2 regions of the Paracoccus marcusii genome follow, and region 2 is predicted to be linked to the other one. Evidence: riboswitches for the same ligand, from Rfam matches in the RefSeq annotation. Region 2 holds a riboswitch; the other holds the start of a gene.

Region 1 (3,399 bases), 820 kb from region 2:
ACCGAGGCCAGCGCCGTGGGCGTGGCGGGCGTGCTGATCTCGACCGTGATCCGCGGCGAATTCACCTGGGGCCTGCTGCGCGGCGCGGCCATGCAGACGCTGCAGACGGTCGGCATGATCGTCTGGATCGGCATCGGCGCATCCGCCCTGGTGGGCGTCTTCAACCTGATGGGCGGCATCAACTTCGTGTCGGAACTGATCACCGGCATCAGCGACAACCCGACGATCATCATCCTGTTCATGATGGCGATCCTGTTCGTGCTGGGCATGTTCCTGGACTGGGTCGGCATCGCGCTGCTGACCATGCCGATCTTCGTGCCGATCATCGTCAGCCTGGGATACGACCCCGTCTGGTTCGGCGTGCTGTTCGCGATGAACATGCAGGTCAGCTTCCTGTCGCCGCCCTTCGGGCCCGCCGCCTTCTACCTGAAGTCGGTGACCCCGCCGGACATCTCGCTGGGAGAAATCTTCCGCGCCCTGCTGCCCTTCATAGGGTTGCAGATCCTGGCGGTGGGCCTGCTGATCCTGTTCCCGGCCCTGGCGATCTACTGATCGCCTGCCGTGGATCGGGGGGCATGCCGGATGCGGCGTGCCCCCTTTTCGTTCGGGGACGGGAATGTTGCACCGGCAGGCGAATTGACGGACAATCGGGGTCCGTCACCCAAGGCTGACCCACCATGCATGACCCCGAACCCGTCCCCCGCCCGGACCTGTTCACGAACAAGGACCATGACGCCTGGCTGGAGCAGTTCCTGTTCCTGCGATACACCCTTCACATGCCGGCCGAACGCATCGCCCAGATTGACTATGGTCTTGACCCCGACCATCCCGACGCCCCAATCGCAGGCCTGTTCTGGGGCAGCCAGATCGAGCGGGACTATCCCCGGCTGGACCTTCGCCACCTGTGGCGAAAGAGGCCCGGCAAGATTTGAAGCCCTCCGGTGTCAGGCGCCGGATCGCCCTGCATCCGACCCCCCATCCATGCCTGGCAGGAAGGACTGCGACCAACTCCTTCCCCCGCAGGGCGCCAGCGCGTTCGACCTGCGGCGCACCGGTCGCCGGGATCAGGCTGGCATAAGCTGCGGGTGTCGCAGTGCGTCGGCCGTGGCGGCCGGGTCGGCTGCGGGCTGCTTGCCGCGGCGGTTGACTTTGTCCCCACCCGGCGGCATTTCCGTCCGTGATGGTTCCCGTGCCGGCCAAGGCCCCGGCAGGGTGAAAAGGGAACGTGGTGAGGTGTAGCCATCAGGCGCCGAATCCGCGACTGCCCCCGCAACTGTAAGCGGTAGCCGACCCCATGATGCCACTGGCGCCCCCTGCGCCGGGAAGGCGGGGAAGGCCGCGATCCGCAAGTCAGGAGACCTGCCATCATGACTTGAACCAACCCGGGCGGGGTGCCCCGGAGAAAGACCGCATGCGCCGATCCACGGCCTTCGTCCGACGCGACCGCGAAGGTGGGTGGGACCCCGGTGACGCCGCTGCGCCTTTTTCAGCCCCGTCCTTCGTTTCATGAAGGACGACCATGACGACCAGAATCTTCCTGACGACCGCGGTGGCGCTGGGCTTGGGCCAGGCGGCCCTTGCCGCGCCGACCGACTATCCGCTGGTGATCGACAATTGTGGGCACCGTGTGACCATCCCCGCGCGTCCCGACAACGTCGTATCGATCGGCCAGTCCACGACCGAGATCCTGTATGCGCTGGGCCAGGCGGACCGGATGGCCGGGACCGCGCTGTGGTTCACCCCGGTGCTGCCCGCCTTTGCAGAGGATGACGCCACGGTGGACCGCATCAGCGACGACACGCCCAGCTTTGAATCGGTGGTGAACCGGCGCCCCGGCTTTGTGCCGACGATGTTCGCCTGGATGATTGGGGACCATGGAGCGGTCGGCACGCGCCGACAGTTCGCCGATCTGGGCATTCCGGCCTATGTCATGCCCACGGACTGCCAGGGCAAGGACAACAGCGTGGGCATGGACGGCACCCGCCTTGCGCCCTTCGAGATCGCGACGCTGTGGGACGGCATCGACCAGATCGCGCGGGTCATGGACGCGCAGGACGCGGGCCGGGCGCTGATCGCCGACCTGCAGGCCCGAGAGGCGGCGGTCGTGGAGCGCGCGCGGGCGATGGACCTGCCGGATGCGTCCGCGGCGGTCTGGTTCTCCTCGGCCGATCTGGCGCTGGACCCCTACATGGCGGGCGGGATGGGCGTCCCGGCCTGGATGATGGACCGCCTTGGCCTGCGCAACGTCGTGACCTCGGACGAGGAATGGCCCGCCGTGGGGTGGGAGACGATCGCCCGTGCCGACCCCTCGGTGCTGGTGATTGCGCGCATGGACCGCCGCCGCTTTCCCGCCGACGATGTCGAGGCAAAGCTGCGCTTTCTGAAAACGGACCCGGTCACGCGCCGGATGACCGCCGTGCGCCGGGATCGCATCGTCATCCTGGACGCCGAGGCGCTGCATCCCGGCATCCGCATGATCGACGGGCTGGAGGCCTTGGCGGCGGGCATGGACGGGCTGTCCGAATGACCGCCGATGTCGGGGTGCCGACCGTCCGCCGCCCCTTGGCCCCGGTCTGGCTGTGGGTGTCGCTGCTGATCGTGGCGGCCCCCCTGGCCGGCACCGCCCTGGGGGAAACGCCGATCCCCCTCTCGACGGTCTGGCAGGCGCTGGCCAACCAGATGCTGGGTGCGGGCTATCCGCTGGACCCGATCGATCAGGGTATCGTCTGGGCTTATCGCCTGCCGCGCGCGCTGGTGGCGGGGGCCTGCGGAGCGGGGCTGGCGATCTCGGGGCTGGTCCTGCAGACGCTGTTGCGCAACGCACTGGCCGACCCCTATCTGCTGGGCATCTCGGCCGGGGCGTCTACGGGGGCCGTGACGGTCGCGGTGGCGGGGATCGGCGCGGGGTTCGTGCCGATGTCGGCGGGCGCTTTGCTGGGCGCGATCGCGGCCTTTGCGCTGGTGGTGGGGTTGGCGCGCCTGTCGGGTGGCGGTCCGGGCGCGCGGGGTGCCGCGCAGATCGTGCTGGCAGGCATCGCCGGGTCGCAGCTGTTCAACGCCCTGACCAGCTTCATCATCGCGCGGTCGGCCAGCGCGGAACAGGCGCGCGGCATCATGTTCTGGCTGCTGGGCAACCTGTCGGGCGTCCGGTGGAACGATGTCGGCCTGTCGGTGGTCGCCGCCGTGACCGTCCTTGGCGCGGCCGCATGGCATATCCGCGCGCTGGACGCCTTTGCCTTCGGCACGGAATCGGCGGCGTCCCTGGGCGTGCCGGTCCGGCGCGTTCAGGCCGTGCTGATCCTGGCGACCGCCATGGCCACGGCGGTCATGGTGTCGGTCACCGGTGCGATCGGTTTTGTCGGGCTGGTCGTCCCGCATGCGGCACGGTTCCTGGTGGGC
Region 2 (3,399 bases):
GCCAGCGGGAACAGGTGATAATCCTGCACCCAGATCCGGTCATCGGGGCGCAGGACCGGCAGCAGCATCCGCGCGATGCGCTGGTTCACCCGTGCATATCCATCCAGGTATTCGGGCCGGATGCGCATCAGGTTGGGGCGCCCATGGCACAGCGGCCACAGGATGGAGTTGGAATAGCCCAGATAGTATTCGTCATGCTCTTGCGGGGTCAGGTCAAAGGACAGCCGCTGGAACGCCGCGCCCGGATGGTCCTGCAGGTCGGGCGCGGGATCGTCCGTCACCTCGCCCGAGAAACCCACCCACACCCCGCCGGAACTGCGCAGCGCATCCTCCAGCGCCACCACCAGCCCGCCCGAGGGATCGTCCCCCAGCGGCAGGCGGTTCGAGACGACGATCAGGCGCGGTTCGGTGGACATGGGCATTCCTCAGTTCAGCGATGCGTCAAGCCAGGCGGCCAGCGCGGCAGGGTCGGACAATCGGTGATGCGCGGCGGTGGGACCGTCGCCGATCTTGATGGCAAAGCCGCCGCGGGCCTGCGCCTCGGCCATGGCGGGTTCGTCGGTGGTATCGTCGCCCGCAAAGACTGGCACGCGCCCGGCAAAGGGCTCAAGCGTCATCAGATGCGCCAGCGCGCTGTCCTTGCCGACGCCACCGGGGCGCAGTTCGACCGCCATCTTGGCGGGCTGCAGCACCAGATGCGGGTTCCGGTCGGCCAGATCCTGCATCACCCCCTCGACAAAGGCGCGCAGTTCGGGGGCGTCCCGATAATGCAGTGCGACGCCGTGGGGCTTTTCCTCGACCAGCAGGGCGGGATGGGGCGCGGCGGCGGCATGGGCCGCGGCATGAAGGGGGCCCGCGTCGAAATCGACCCGGTGCAGGTTCTGGATGCGGCCGGGGCGCAGCGACAGTTCGGCGCCGTGGCTGCCCGCCACGATGCCCTCGAACCCGTCCATATGTCCGCGCAGGTCGGCCACGTCGCGCCCCGAGATCAGCGCCACCGCACCCCCCTGCCGCCGGTACAGCGCCGCCAGCCGGTCGCGCAGCGCCTGCGTGACAACGACCGCATCGGGCCGGGGGGCGATGTCGACCAGGCAACCATCGAAATCGAGAAACAGCGCGGCGTCGGGGTCAAGCGGGGGTGGGGTCACGTCAGGCGGGCTCCGGCGATTGGGATATACCAAAGGGAACCCGTAACTCCCCCCGAGGGTTCACCGCCGCGTGAGGTTTTTTGACCGCCGACCCGCGCGCGTCAGTATTCGACCCCGGCCTGCGCCTTGATCCCAGACCGGAACGGATGCTTGACTTGGGTCATCTCGGTCACCAGGTCGGCGGCCTCGATCAGCGCGTCGGGGGCGCCGCGCCCGGTCAGCACCACATGGGTCATGGCGGGCTTTTCCGCCTGCAGAAAGGCCACCACCTCGGCCGCGTCCAGATAACCATAGCGCAGCGCGATGTTGATCTCGTCCAGCAGGACCATGCGGATGGCCGGGTCACGGATCAGGTCCTGCGCACGTGCCCATCCGGCCTGCGCCATGGCGATGTCGCGGGACTTGTCCTGCGTCTCCCAGGTAAAGCCCTCGCCCATGGCGTGGAACTGGCAGATGTCGGTGAAATGCGTGGTCAGCAGCGTGCGTTCGCCCGTGTCCCACGCGCCCTTGATGAACTGCACAACGGCGCAGGGCATCCCGTGCGCGATGGAGCGCATGATCATGCCGAACCCCGATGACGACTTGCCCTTGCCCGGCCCGGTATGGACGATGATCAGGCCCTTTTCGCCGGTCTTGGTCTCCATCATGCGGTCGCGGGCGGCCTTTTTCCTGGCCATCTTGGCGGCGTGGCGGTCCTGATCCTCGGCGGAAATCGGGTCGGTCTGCGTCATCGGGTCGCTCCTTGCGGTTGACAAACGGCGGGTGCGGGGGTTTGGGTGAGGGCGTGTTGGTTCCTGTCTATGACAGGCGAAGAGGGAATGCGACAGGGCCCCGGGTCACCAGACCCGCGACCCCAAGCGCAGCCGCCCCCGCGACCGTGACCGGAGAGGTCGCCCGATCCACTGGCCCCGATTGGGGCTGGGAAGGTGGGACGACCGTCGGGGCATCCGCCCCTGAATCCGCAAGCCGGGAGACCTGCCAGCACCTGACGATGACGGGCGAACGGGGTGTTTCGCGACCGGCAGGTGATGGCCGGATGCCCCGTGCCGCCTCCTCTCGGACGCCCCTTGCCGCAACAAGGAAGGGGCCGCGATGCGCGCCGTTCTGCATGTCTGCACCACCTGTCGCGGCACCGTGCCCGACCCGGTTCCCGATGCCGCATGGACCGATGCCGCAAGGACGGATGCCCTTGGCCCGGACGCGCCGCGCCTTGGCGCCCGGCTGCACGACCTGCTGTCCCGCACCGCCCCCGACGGCGTCGAGATCCGCCCCATCGAATGCCTTTCCGCCTGTTCGCAGGGTTGTTCCGTCGCGCTGTCCGCGCCGGGCAAGTGGTCCTATGTCTATGGCCGCCTGACGCTGGACGACGCCGCCGACATTCTGTCGGGCGCGCGCGCCTATGCCGGGACCGCCGACGGCATCGTGCCGTGGCGCGAACGCCCCGCCGTCTTCCGCAAGCAGAGCCTTGCCCGCATCCCCCCGCATACCCTGTCGCAGGAGTGACCATGATCGACCTTATCAAGACCCCCGTCACCGTGATCACCGGCTTTCTGGGGTCGGGCAAGACGACCCTGGTGCGCCATCTGATGGCCAACCCCCAGGGGCTGCGCCTTGCGGTGATCGTGAACGAATTCGGCACGATGGGTGTCGATGGAGAGATCCTGAAGGGTTGCGCCGACGCCTCCTGCCCGGCCGAGAACATCGTCGCGCTGTCGAACGGCTGCATCTGCTGCACCGTCGCCGACGACTTCATCCCCACGCTGGAGGCGCTGATGGCGCTTCCCGCCCGCCCGGACCACATCCTGATCGAGACGTCCGGGCTGGCGCTGCCCAAGCCCCTGCTCAAGGCCTTCGACTGGCCCGCCATCCGCTCGCGCATCACCGTGGACGGCGTGATCGCCTTGGCCGATGCCGAGGCCGTGGCAGCAGGTCGCTTCGCCCCCGACGTGGCGGCGGTGGACGCGCAGCGCGCGGCCGACCCCAGCCTGGACCACGAGACGCCCCTGTCCGAGGTCTTCGAGGATCAGATCGCCTGCGCCGACGTGATCCTGCTGACCAAGGCCGATCTGGCCGGGCCGGAAGGCGTCGCCGCCGCGCGCGCCGCGATCGAGGCAGAGCTGCCCCGCCCCCTGCCCATCCTGACCGTGACCGAGGGCGCGGTCGATCCGCGCCTGGTCCTGGGCCTGGGCAAGGCCGCCGAGGACGACCTGGACGCCCGCCCCAGCCATCACGACGGCGCCGACGACCACGA

What was found. Region 2 has a riboswitch for cobalamin ahead of PRL19_RS05425 (DUF1636 domain-containing protein). Riboswitches for the same ligand answer to the same signal wherever they lie in the genome.
Region 1: another riboswitch for cobalamin. It lies ahead of PRL19_RS01420 (ABC transporter substrate-binding protein); the one in region 2 lies ahead of PRL19_RS05425 (DUF1636 domain-containing protein).

Annotation. Positions count from the first base shown of each region.
Region 1 is NZ_CP117466.1:294,583-297,981, reverse strand. Features, by position in the region: gene PRL19_RS01430 (TRAP transporter large permease) at 1-552, shown strand, start outside; gene PRL19_RS01425 (hypothetical protein) at 678-932, shown strand; cobalamin riboswitch at 1,165-1,381, shown strand; gene PRL19_RS01420 (ABC transporter substrate-binding protein) at 1,520-2,527, shown strand; gene PRL19_RS01415 (FecCD family ABC transporter permease) at 2,524-3,399, shown strand, end outside.
Region 2 is NZ_CP117466.1:1,110,899-1,114,297, reverse strand. Features, by position in the region: gene PRL19_RS05440 (alpha,alpha-trehalose-phosphate synthase (UDP-forming)) at 1-416, opposite strand, end outside; gene otsB (trehalose-phosphatase) at 426-1,148, opposite strand; gene cobO (cob(I)yrinic acid a,c-diamide adenosyltransferase) at 1,250-1,879, opposite strand; cobalamin riboswitch at 1,920-2,145, shown strand; gene PRL19_RS05425 (DUF1636 domain-containing protein) at 2,241-2,651, shown strand; gene cobW (cobalamin biosynthesis protein CobW) at 2,654-3,399, shown strand, end outside.